4 regions of the Thalassotalea sp. PLHSN55 genome follow, and region 2 is predicted to be linked to each of the others. Evidence: predicted binding sites of a transcription regulator. Region 2 holds the regulator's gene; each other region holds the start of a gene.

Region 1 (3,193 bases), on a different contig from region 2:
ATCGCAAAGTTTACGCATTACCTGAATTTCAGCAGGCGCTTCAAGCAATGCCATGGTCGAAATCACCGTTTGCTTGCCTGAACTTGCCACATCTTTAGCTAATGCCAACCAGTCGTTTGCACGTAACTCACGACGTTTTGAACAAACAGTCTCACCTAAATAAATAATATCAGCACTGCTTTCTTTAGCCTGTTGATAAAAGTCTTCTACTTGTTGTTTTGGCCAAAAAAACAGGCTAGGTCCAAGAGAGAATTTCATGTAATTTCCTAATATAAAATGTCGAACAAATAGATTATTGCCACTTACGGTGATAAGCACCTAACGTGGTTTGCGAGCCTTCTGATAAGTTTGCCAAAGTTTGCATCCACGCATTTTCTACCTGATAAGCATCTGGCTGCTGTTCATACCGGTCAATTGCACTGCGCCACGTTTTTGCCACTTGTTCTACGTAAGCAGGGCTTCGCTGACGCCCTTCAATTTTAACCGAGGCAATGCCCATTTTATAAAGCTCTGGTATTAGCTCTAAGGTATTTAAACTGGTGGGTTCTTCTAAAGCATGATAAACATTATTGTCGACTTCAAAGCGCCCTTTGCACAACGTTGGGTAGCCAGCGTTTTCATCAGGTTGGTAACGATCGATCAATACATCATTTAATCGGCTTTCTAAACCTTGTTCGGTTTCTTGCCAACGTACGTATTTTGCAGGAGAACATGCGCCGACAGTATTTGGCGACTCGCCCGTCATATATGACGATAAATAACAGCGACCTTCAGACATAATGCATAAACTGCCAAAGGCAAATACTTCCAGTTTTACTGGGCTAGTTTTGGCCAATTGTCGCACTTGCTGAACAGATAAAACTCTCGGCAGAACAACACGTTCAACGTCAAAATTATTTTTAAAAAACTTAATCGCTTCTAAATTAGTGGTGGATGCCTGTACCGAGACATGACGTTCAACATCAGGGTATTGAGTTGCGGCATAATCTAACACACCAAGGTCAGCAATAATGAGCGCATCGCAGCCTATTTCAACGGCGTTATCTACTGCCTTTTTCCAACGTTCTTCACCGCCTGGGTGAGCAAACGTATTGATGGCAACGTGTAATTTTTTTCCATGTTGATGTACATAGTCTGCCGCTTTGGCAAGTTTGCCATCATTAAAATTGAGGCCGGCAAAATGACGAGCATTGGTGTCGTCTTTCATTCCAATATATACAGCGTCAGCACCGTTTTTTATTGCCGTTTTTAGTGCAGGTAAATTGCCCGCTGGACACAACAATTCCATATAAGTATTCATTTAGTTAAATTTACAGTGGCGACATTTTAAGGGGGTTAACCTGCAACTTCCTTGACCTGCATTAAGAAAAATGACCTTGCACAATTTGAAACACAAAGGTAAGAGTTTGTAATATTTGTTGGCAACACGGCAGTGCTTGTTATGATGATAATTAAAAGTTGATCTACTCCAACTAAACACACGGTTAGCTATGCTAAATTAAGCCAAATTTTTGTATGAAGAATTATTATGACTAAAGCTACAACTAAAGCGTTTTCATTGCCTAAAATTCCACTACCGGTGCGAGAAAATATCATTTCGTTGATACCAAAGGTATTAAAACCAACCTTTAAGTTAGTCCCTTTTACCGTACAGAAAAAAGTACTAATCCCCGCATTGCATTCAGTTTTTAAAGAAGCAATGGAAGATGGCGATTTCGAATTTTTACAAGATAAATGGCTACGTATTCATATTACCGATTTAGACATTAACTGGTGGTTAAGCTTTGCCGACGATTCGCTCGTGATGGCGTCTCCTGCACAAATGGTGAAAGAAGATGTCTGTTTTAGCGCAAGTGGTGACGACTTGGTATTGATCGCCGGACGAAAACAAGACCCAGACACGCTATTTTTTCAACGTCGCTTGAAAATTGAAGGCGACACTGAACTGGGGCTTGAGGTGAAAAACTTGATCGATGCAATAGATATCGAACAATTACCAAGTAGTGTACATAGCGCCGTTGAGCAAGTGGCAAACTGGCTTGAGTTAACACAAACTGAATTGTCAGCTCAGCAAACACAACTAGCATAATTAACTACATGTTTTATAAACCAATGTAACCAAGAGTTATAGCGTTTACACAACTCGCGTAACTGTTACTGTTTGGCTAACCATAGGAACAATTGTCAACTAGTTAGCCGCTACTCTTATTTTATAAAGCAAACTACAATGGATAGATTATTAGTTAAAACTCGACGCACAGGACCCTTTAAATGCCGGACAAAAAAATAAACCTTTTTTTAGGTTGTGCAATTGCCCCACTCGTTAATTCAATGGTTTTTCAGTTGTTAATTATTGTTATGGGCATTGAATTGGCATTGGGACAATACGGGCTTCAAGATATTCAAAATGCCTTTGGACATATCGGAATTTTTCTTTTCATCGGTGCGCCAATTGCTTACATTATTTTTCTCACCTTTGGTTTACCGACTTATTTTTTATTGAAAAAGTGCCGACTCATTACCTTTGCATCGGTCACTTTAGGCGGTGCAATGATGAATAGTTTGCCGTTGATCATTTTTTCGATGTATAAAAATGTTGTGCACAATATCGCGCCATATAATAACCCATTAATCATTTATCTCGCGTTAATCGTCTCGGGCTTTGTTGTTGGCGTTGTCTTTTGGTTTACAGCGGGTCTGCATAGACATTACAAATAAAAATAGCATATTGCCGCTCAACCTTTTACAGCGCTAAACATTGTCGTTAAGCTACTACTTTTAACCACAAGGAAGAGTTATGTTCGCAGTAATATTTAGAGCAAAAGCTGGCAGCCAAGATCAAGAATATGGTGACATGGTTGCTAAAATGCGCACTTTAGCGTTTGAAAAGTATGGTTGTATCGATTTTGTAGCCGCAACAGAAAATGAGCAAGAAATTGCCATTTCTTATTGGCCAGATGAAGAAAGCATTATACGTTGGAAGAAAGACGCTGAACATGGACTAGCGCAATCATTAGGCCGTGAAAAATGGTATCAGTCTTACCAAGTTGATGTGGTCGAAATTAAACGTTCTTATCAGTTTCCTGCAAACTAGCTTTATCGCTTTAGTCTTTCTCATTATCGGTGTCTAAACAAACTCAGCAATGGTGTTAAATCTTAAGCTATTGCTGAATAAGCTCTTCACTAATTTGCT
Region 2 (3,193 bases):
ATTTTATTAACAGCCCTCGGTATTTATTTATTTTTTTGGGCAGTAAAAACAGAGCAATTCGATGACTTAGAAAAGCAAGGCATGAGCATCTTGTTTGATGAAGAAGGTAAAGATAAAAAAGCCGCTGAATCCAAGCCTACCGAATCGAACAATGATTAACATGCCATTAGACTACCTATCAGCTTTCATTATCGGATTATTAGGCTCAGGTCACTGCATAGGCATGTGCGGTGGTATTAGCTCATTATTAACTTCAGCGATCCCTGGCGAAAAACCTAAAGCGTCTTTAGTTTTAGGGTATAACCTAGGCAGAATACTTTCCTATAGTCTAATTGGCGCTATTGTCGGTTTTACTAGTTCAATTGCCGTTAGAAATATAGGCGTGCCGGTAATTGGTTTACGCCTGATTTCCGGCGTATTTTTAGTATTACTTGGTTTATATATTGGCCAATGGCTTATGTGGATCAGTAAACTGGAAAAATTTGGCCAATTTATCTGGCGTTACTTATCACCATTAAGTAAACAAATCCTTCCAGTTGATAGCACAAATAAAGCGATTTTATTAGGCGCTATTTGGGGCTGGCTGCCCTGTGGTTTGGTTTATTCAACCTTAACCTGGGCATTAGCTAGCAATAGTGCTTTTTCGGGCGCATTTATCATGTTCTGCTTCGGATTAGGCACATTACCAGCGCTTTTAACGGTTTCATTTGGTTTTTTTAATATAAAAAACATCTTGAAAAATACATATTTTAGAAAAGCATTAGCATTAGTTACAATATTGTATGGAATTTTCACTATATCGTTTGCATATAGGCAATTGTTTTAATATGATCTTAGTCAATAAGTTTGATGCTAAGTTATTTAGGTAGTTATGCAAAATCGTCACTGTTCAGGTCAACAACACATTCATTGTCAAAACTGTAGTATCAGTGAGCTATGTCTACCTTTCTCCCTTAATGACAAAGAGTTGGACGTTTTAGATAAAATTATCGACCGTAAACGTCCTATCCATAAAGGTGAGCAAATTTTCCAAGATGGCGAAAAGATGCAAGCATTGTATGCTATTCGTTCAGGCACATTTAAAACTTTTACGGTAAATGAACAAGGTGAAGAGCAAATTACGGGCTTTCATTTAGCTGGTGATTTATTGGGGTTTGACGCGATTGCCGAATCAGAGCATCCTAGTTTTGCAAAAGCACTCGAAACATCAATGGTTTGTGAAATCCCCTACAACACGTTAGATACGTTATCTAACAGTATGCCGAAACTTAAAAAGCAAATTCTTCGTTTAATGAGTAATGAAATTCGCGAAGATCAAGAAATGCTTACACTGCTTAATCGTAAAAATGCTGAACAACGTTTAGCAACCTTTATTAGTGCATTAAGTGCGAGATACCACGATAGAGGCTTGTCGTCAGTTGAATTTCGTTTATCAATGACTAGAAGTGACATTGGTAACTATATTGGTTTAACCGTTGAAACAATTAGCCGTTTATTCAACCGTTTTCACAAAAGCGGTTTAATTAAAATCGACGGTAAACTTATTACCATTTTAGATATTACCAAACTCAATGAAGTTGCTGGCCTATAGGCTAGCAACCCACTGATTCCCCTTCCTAATTAAAATTTAAACACTTGTTTAATTATTTTCTAACTATCACTATAAACTTGATATAAAACAAAATACTATCATTTCTGGTAAGGCACTATTAAACTGTAATTAAGCGTTAATTTTTGCCAAGGTGAAATGATGGAAAAATATCAAAAAATTCTTGTAGTTATCGACCCAACCACAGATGAACAAAAAGCGCTAAAACGCGCGATAGAGCTTGCGAAAAAAACAGGCGCTAGCATTACTGCATTTTTATCTATCTTTGACTTTTCCTATGAAATGACCACAATGCTGTCAAAAGACGAGCGTGAAGTCATGAGACAATCTGTGATCACAGATAAACTACAATGGATTGACACTGCCATAGACGCACTAAATGACGGTAACCTCACTATTGAAAGCAAAGTGGTGTGGCACAACCGCCCTTTTGAGTCGATTATCAATGAAGTACTAGAGTATAACTTTGATATCGTTGTTAAAGGTACTCATCAACACGATAAACTCAAATCAGTAATATTTACACCAACAGATTGGCATTTATTACGTAAATGCCCTTGTCCGGTATTATTAGTTAAAGATCATTTATGGCCAGAAAATGGTAAAATTCTTGCAGCTATCAACGTAGGAAGTGATGAAGAAGAGCATCAGTTACTTAACGATAAAATCACTGAAGAATCCCTTAATTTATCTAAAATTATCAAAGCGCAAGTTCATCTAATTAACTCATTTCCGGGTACTCCGGTTAATATTGCCATTGAAATTCCTGAGTTTAACTCTTCTGAATACAATGATGCCATGCTCAAGCACCATCAAGAAGCGATGACAGAGCACGCTCAGCGCTTTAATATTGCTCCTGAGCGTGTATCCGTTGAAGAAGGCTTACCTGAAGACGTAATAGAAAATGCTGCCAACAAACTAGATGCAGAGCTCGTCGTACTTGGAACTGTAGGTAGAACAGGAATATCGGCGGCCTTTATTGGTAATACTGCAGAGCATGTTATTGATAGGTTAAATTGTGATGTATTAGCACTTAAACCAGAAGGTTACATTTCCCCGTTAGATTACGATTAAAAAATTAATATCGGATATTGGAAATCACATAAATAAAAAGCCTAACTACCGTAAGTAGTTAGGCTTTATATTTCTTATACGTTAATTTATTTAGTTATTTAGTTAGCGATTGATTAATCTGTTGTAAGACCGCATGTGGGTCATCAGCTTTGGTTATCGGACGGCCAATCACTAAATAGTCTACGCCAATATTTACTGCCTGCTCTGGAGTCATAATACGCTTTTGGTCGTCTACGTTACTACCTGCTGGGCGAATACCAGGAGTCACTAATTTAAAATCTTGTCCTAGGTCTGCTTTTAGCATTTCAGCCTCTTGAGCCGAACAAACAACACCATCTAAGCCCGCTTGCTTAGTGAGCGCCGCTAAATGTTTAACCTGCTCAGCAGGTGATTTAGTAATACCTAAACCTATCAAGTCACTTTCTTCCATACTGGTAAGTACTGTTACCGCAATAAGCAATGGCGCTTTCTCACCATAAGGCACAAGTGCTTCTTTCGCTTTTGCCATCA
Region 3 (3,193 bases), on a different contig from region 2:
TTAGAAACCTTATGTTTGCGCATGGAGCGTCATTGTGAAAATGCCCTAAAAGTTGCAAATTACTTAAATGATCACGAAAAAGTCACTTGGGTTAATTATGCCGGCTTAGAAAGCAGTCCATATCATCAGCTTGCCCACACCATGTGTCAGGGCAAAGCCTCAGGTATTTTAAGCTTTGGCATTAAAGGTGGTAGTGAAGCGGGTGGAAAATTCATCGATGCACTGCAAATGATTTTACGCTTAGTGAACATTGGTGATGCAAAATCTCTTGCTTGTCACCCTGCCTCAACCACTCACAGACAATTGAACCCACAAGAGTTAAAATCTGCGGGCGTTTCTGAAGAATTAGTGCGTATTTCAGTGGGGATAGAAGATGTTGACGATATTATTGCTGATATCGAACAAGCGTTAGCTAAGGTATAACTTTTATCACTCCGATAATATAATCAGTTACATACAAAGCCAGTTGGTGCATCAATGACTGGCTTTGTATGTAACTGATTCTCGACTGAGCATTGGCTGATTATTGATAAATTTTCCCTTGATACTTTATCCAACCATCAGAGTGTTTACCGTGCGGATCTTTATGAGTCCAGTGCACCATACCGCCACGATTATTCCAAATAAACTCGCCCTGAAAACTGATTTTAGCTCCCACTTTTAGCTGGCCAATTTTCCCCGAAATATCAATATTGTGAATCACTAACACCGTTTTATGATTAGTCAGTTGCACAACAAAGCGCTGATGCTTAGCTCCTTGAACATCATCAGGTAAAATTGTTTTAATAAAACCAGACGCTCTCATGCGATTAACTCGTCTTTAAAAATGGTTAAGCCGGTAAAATTTACACGTAAAAAAAGCTAAGCTACCAAAAAAGTAACTTAGCTTTTTCACATGATATTCATTTGAGGTTTAATCTTTAGAGAAGCTAAGACCTGCTTTGAATAAGTCTTCATAAATATTATTCATCGCAATACTGTTTTCGGTAAGCGAGTCTTGCCATTTGCTGCGTTTTTCAAAACCAAATTGACTAATATCATAATAATGACTCGGTGTTAGGTCACAAGCATCTAAACACGCTTTAGTACAAGCAAGTGAACAGCCGTCAATCGCGATGATAGGACGCCCTGATTTTGCCATTGCTTCAATTGGGCCAACTTTACCTATAACACCAGAAATACAAGACATCTCAGCAATGCCATCACTGTCCATGTTTAAGGCAATATCATGAGCCATACGTGCAAGGTTAGAACACCCTGAACATGAATACACAATAGGCTTTTTATTATCGGCCATAAAAACTTCTCTGTTAAAAATACTATTTTTGTATTTTATGGCTAATGAACAAAAGTGTTTTGATTTAAATCAACTGTTCGACAGGCAGAGCAAATAAACCACAATTTTTATAAGGATTATTACATTTTCCAACAGAATAAAATTTATCGTCACATATTCGCTCATAAAACACACAACATTTCAAATTTAGCCGTATTTTTCAATTTAGCGATGGGTTCAGTTAAGAAGCTAGTGATGATTAGTCCTAGATTAGGAAAAACTGGGCGCTGTAACGCAAAAAGGCAGCTCAAGAAATCCACGACAATTATAAAATCTAAGCCAAGAGAAAGGGAGCATAATCGCTCCCTTTTAAAATAATAACATTATTGTTAAACATTATGACTTAGCTGATCCACGCTTCTTTTTGACACTTGTTGGCAAATAGTAATAACGCTACAGCAATTACGATAATCATCACAGGCATCACTAAACCACCAGGACCAAATACCGTCAGTGCGTCACTTAAAACAAAAGCGTTGAACATTTGCACGGCAACACCAACTAACGATAATTGAAAAAGCTTAATTGCCCATACCTTTTTTAAAAATAAAGCAATACAGCCAAGCGTGCCCGCAATCACGGCAATGCCAAAGGCAATGTTTGCCCAAAGCGGCGTATTCAAGTGCATATTTTGTTGCTCTGCGGGTAATTGTGCTATTGCTTCTGGTGTCATCATCATTTGACCCACAAACGCCATTACCCCCATTAAATTCCATACAATGGCAAATACCACGACAATCGTAAACCAAGCCGGAACTGTTCTTTCTTGCATGAAAACTCCTATGCTTTATAAGTATTATTAGAAGAATAATATGACAGTATTATAAATACTCACCATAATAAATAGTTATTTTGCATCAATATTTTATGCCAAATGGGCTAATTAACGCGTTTGATATTTGCTGTTAATCGGCTAGTAAAACTTAACAACATCATCTATAACGTATAGCATCTAACTAATATTTGGCGACAAATGAAAAACGCCTACTGATAACCTTTCTACTTGTTGATAAGCCGTTCATCATTTGCAAATCAATTAAAGCTCGGTTGTTCGCCGAAGATATCGGGCACGATATTCTTAGGTAACATCTAACGCTTACTTCACGCACTAAGACTCTGTTAGATAATCTATCGTTCAAAGCACCCACAACCATTTGAGAAAGCCCAATAGATTTTTAAATCCCTTTCGGCTGGAAATATTCAGTCTCACGCCATTTAATATTGAATTACAAAATATTGGCGCTTATTTTCAGGATAATGCAGATTTTCACCAATAAAGATCAGACTACAAAGCTATGTTCTGAGAAAGGAATGCGTCATCGAGTCGTAACGAAACAACCGTTTGAATACAGATATTTATTGAATACTGTATGTAAAAATTTAGGCCAAATTGAAGTGTTCATTACGCCAGGCCATATTGATGCAGATTGTAAACGTGATGTCCACGCTTATGGTTCAAGAAATATTTATATTGCCGGTAATACCTTTAATGACTCAACTAAAATTTCTAAATATTTACATGTGAAAGAAGGTGAGAGCATTGAAGTGGGCACAATGAAAAATGGTACTGTTGCCCTAAATGCATTTAATGGCAATGATAATAGTGATGATAAAATACATTTTGACGGTAAAGATGAAGGTACGTGTGATGTAACGATTCTTGCTGGACAAGGTATTGTGGAGAGTAATGTTAAAGTATCAAATGTTACTTTTGATTTACCGGCTTGTAGTACAACTAAGCCTAATGTAATTAATTAATTCATTAGAAAATAGCTTTGATTTAAAATGACCCTGTAATACATTTTGTAGCAGGGTCTCATACCCCCCCCTTCAAGTAATATCTAGCACCTGCTTCTT
Region 4 (3,193 bases), on a different contig from region 2:
AAACGGATTGGGGCTAACTAATACCCGAGAGCGACTAAATGCCTTATATCCTGACAATTTTTCACTAGTTGTTTCACATAATACGCCCACAGGTGTTAAAGTTAGCATTAGGTTACCGTATGAAGTGGAAAGTCAATAAATGAGTCAAATGTTCAAAACCATCATTGTTGATGACGAACCATTGGCCCGTAAAGGGTTAGAGATCAGGCTTAAGGAATTTACCGACTTTGAATTAGTTGCTCAATGTAGCAACGGCAGAGAAGCAATAGAGGCAGTTCGTGCATATCAACCCGATGTGATGTTTTTAGATATTCAAATGCCAGGGTTAAATGGTTTTCAAGTAGTGCAAGAGCTAGTTAGCCAAGAATTGCCTTTACCTAATATTGTTTTTGTTACTGCATTTGATCAATACGCCATCCAAGCATTTGATATTCACGCATTAGATTATTTATTAAAACCGGCTGATGAACAGCGTTTGGCACAATGTATTGATAAAATTAGAACACATATCAATCAGCGTCAAAGTGCGACACATACTAAAGAACTTGTGCAAATAGTAAGTGAAGTAACAGGTAATGATACCGACAACATACTTGAAACACTTGCGCAAAATCGTCCTGTTGATTTACATAAGTATTCAGATATTTTAGCGATCAAAGATGCAGGCGAAACCAGTCGTGTACCGGTAAGCGACATATTATGGATCGATGCCGCTGGTGATTACATGTGCGTGCATACTGAAGAAAGTACGCATATTCTCAGAAAAACCATGAAGCAACTTGAAGAAACCTTAGATCCTAATCAGTTTATTCGCAGTCATCGCTCAACCATAGTGAATAAAAGCTACATCAAAAAGTTTTGTAGTCAGCTAAATGGCGAATACTACTTGGTCATGAATAATGGCAAAGAGTTAAAAGTAAGTCGAAGTTATAAAGAAAAAGTTAAACTCGCGGTACATAGCTAATCGCTAGCTTTAATCATCAAGAAGTAGGAATATAATGTCATCTGATAAATTAGGCACCAGTGCCAATTACAAACGTCAAGAGCAGGGCTATCGTGACCAAGCGTTGAAATTATACCCGTGGATCTGCGGTCGTTGTGCGCGAGAATTTGTATTTTCAACCTTAAAAGAATTAACCGTGCATCACATTGATCATGACCATACCAACAACCCAGCCGATGGCAGTAACTGGGAGCTGTTATGTATTTATTGTCACGACAACGAGCATGACAAATACACCCAACACGCCAAATATCAAACTGATGCATTAAGCACTAATAATGATCAAGAATCAGCAACGTACAATCCGTTTGCTGATTTAAAATCTATGCTCAAAAAATAATGGTTTTTAGCATAGTATAAATGTGCATTTGCGTATTAGTACCTCAGTTAAGTTAAACATTAAGCCGACAATTTAGTCGGCTTTTTATTGCGATAAATAGAGACTTGCTCAATTTTTACACCCGATCACAATAATTAACCTGACTATCAAAATAACCAAAATCTTTCTGCTAACTTAAGGATTCTTTTACAACAGAGCCTTGATTTGATCTACGGCAAAGTTCTATTCGAAAGTGGCTATTTTCCATTAGTTTGGTGGTGTAATGTTTAACCAGTAATAAAAATTAACGCAACACTAGCGAGAATAATATATCGCTAATACTGGAGAAATGACCATGAGCAAACCTTTATATATAGTAGCAGTTGATGGCAGTGAATGGAGCAACAGAGCAGCAGCACGTGCCATTAGTTTAGCAGAAGAAACAAATGCCAACATCAAGCTGATCACCGTAATGGATTGGTCATTTATTCATCCAATAGCAATGGAAGGTTCAAGACCACCAACGATTGATAAAGATGCTGAAGAACAAGCCACCATAGAACGTATATTGGTGCCGTTAGCTGAACAGTACAAAGAACGCGATATCAACATTACTTACGAATTATTATGGGGCGATCCAGTAATTGCTATTTTGGATCACTTAAAACTGATGCACGCTAATATGATTTTTGTTGGCCGCCAAGGTCGGTCACGTATTGTTGACTTGCTTGTTGGTAGTGTTGCTAACAAACTCGCGCACCGTGTAGGTATTCCAATTGTATTGGTGCCTTAACAGGAAAGTGACTGTATAAAAACAATAATTAAAGGCTTCTTCGGAAGCCTTTTTCGAAAATGGCGATAAAGGGTAAAAATGATTTAACGCCAAAATGATGTTTAAGTAAAAGACGAATAACTTAATATCAAACGCTACATTAATTTCCAGCCTCTGCTAATTCCTTATCGATTAATTTTTAGAAAAAATCTTTTTATTGTAAAAATCGAAATAACCGATATGCCATTATCTGCTTGTATTTAAACGATTAATCATATCATCCTTAATCGCCACAATTAAATTGTTTATTAAATATTGTTAACAATGTAGTATTTGCATTGTTTACAAAATTGTCTAAACAAAAAGATCACCTGCATTAAAGAGGCAGGAAATAAAAATAATAATAGTGTATGTGTTCAATATAAACGCTAGCGCAAGTTTAACGCTAAGAATATTGAGCTTAACAAGAGGTATAAATGAATATTCACGCAAAAAAATCTAAAATTTATTTGGTTGTGGCGGCATGCCTTAGCATAGGGGTAATTGGTTGCGGTAGCAGTGGTGGCGAAAAAGAAGAGGTGCCAGATCCAATTCCAGCGCCAGACCCAACACCCGATCCTGAACCTACGCCAACCGGTATACAGGTTGATATTAATTTTGATACTAAACATAGTGTTGGTGGAATAGAGCATTTTGATCGACAAAAGTTTATCACCATTCACGCTTCACCATCAGAAAATGACTGGGGTGAAAGCGACGTTCATTCAAGAAACGCTCCGAATGAAGACGAAGATCTTATGGTTAACTTTGTCACCAACAACGACGTTTATTTTGGACGAGTGACTGGCTCGATTAGTTGGGCACTTCGCAATGTTAGTGAAGATGCCGACAAGCCAGGATTTGTTGACGAGACTTCCGTTGCAACGACTGGCGGAAACTTCCGTTGGACATATGCAAATAGTACGGCTAAAAAACATAGCGATGCTCGTCTGCCACAAATACAGGCGCGTGCACAAGATATGATTCAAGGGGCACAGCAACACCCATATTGGCCAGAAGGAACAGAAATAGCAACGCTTGCAGCTGTTGGCGAGCCTTG

What was found. Region 2 encodes FNR, which switches genes on or off when oxygen is low (the NO sensors DNR and NnrR bind a similar motif). Its sites were predicted from a motif close to TTGATCTAGATCAA; they were not measured.
Region 1: a site for FNR is predicted at 1,352-1,365, ahead of ubiU (ubiquinone anaerobic biosynthesis protein UbiU). Genes of this name have one in related genera too.
Region 3: a site for FNR is predicted at 1,357-1,370, ahead of ACRRSQ_RS09170 (putative zinc-binding protein). Genes of this name have one in related genera too.
Region 4: a site for FNR is predicted at 1,548-1,561, ahead of ACRRSQ_RS15405 (universal stress protein). Genes of this name have one in related genera too.

The regions. Positions count from the first base shown of each region.
Region 1 covers NZ_JBPDIH010000001.1:377,632-380,824, reverse strand. Annotated here, with positions in the region: gene ACRRSQ_RS01830 (U32 family peptidase) at 1-258, opposite strand, end outside; gene ubiU (ubiquinone anaerobic biosynthesis protein UbiU) at 293-1,288, opposite strand; gene ubiT (ubiquinone anaerobic biosynthesis accessory factor UbiT) at 1,529-2,089, shown strand; gene ACRRSQ_RS01815 (hypothetical protein) at 2,272-2,718, shown strand; gene ACRRSQ_RS01810 (antibiotic biosynthesis monooxygenase family protein) at 2,798-3,094, shown strand; gene ACRRSQ_RS01805 (response regulator) at 3,162-3,193, opposite strand, start outside.
Region 2 covers NZ_JBPDIH010000012.1:66,607-69,799, forward strand. Annotated here, with positions in the region: gene ccoS (cbb3-type cytochrome oxidase assembly protein CcoS) at 1-159, shown strand, start outside; gene ACRRSQ_RS18665 (sulfite exporter TauE/SafE family protein) at 152-826, shown strand; gene fnr (fumarate/nitrate reduction transcriptional regulator Fnr) at 872-1,591, shown strand; gene uspE (universal stress protein UspE) at 1,751-2,683, shown strand; gene pyrF (orotidine-5'-phosphate decarboxylase) at 2,778-3,193, opposite strand, start outside.
Region 3 covers NZ_JBPDIH010000004.1:123,997-127,189, forward strand. Annotated here, with positions in the region: gene ACRRSQ_RS09160 (O-acetylhomoserine aminocarboxypropyltransferase/cysteine synthase family protein) at 1-423, shown strand, start outside; gene ACRRSQ_RS09165 (DUF3465 domain-containing protein) at 524-805, opposite strand; gene ACRRSQ_RS09170 (putative zinc-binding protein) at 914-1,297, opposite strand; gene ACRRSQ_RS09175 (hypothetical protein) at 1,680-2,108, opposite strand; gene ACRRSQ_RS09180 (hypothetical protein) at 2,648-3,094, shown strand.
Region 4 covers NZ_JBPDIH010000008.1:1,797-4,989, reverse strand. Annotated here, with positions in the region: gene ACRRSQ_RS15420 (sensor histidine kinase) at 1-139, shown strand, start outside; gene ACRRSQ_RS15415 (LytR/AlgR family response regulator transcription factor) at 140-964, shown strand; gene ACRRSQ_RS15410 (YajD family HNH nuclease) at 999-1,343, shown strand; gene ACRRSQ_RS15405 (universal stress protein) at 1,678-2,115, shown strand; gene ACRRSQ_RS15400 (hypothetical protein) at 2,571-3,193, shown strand, end outside.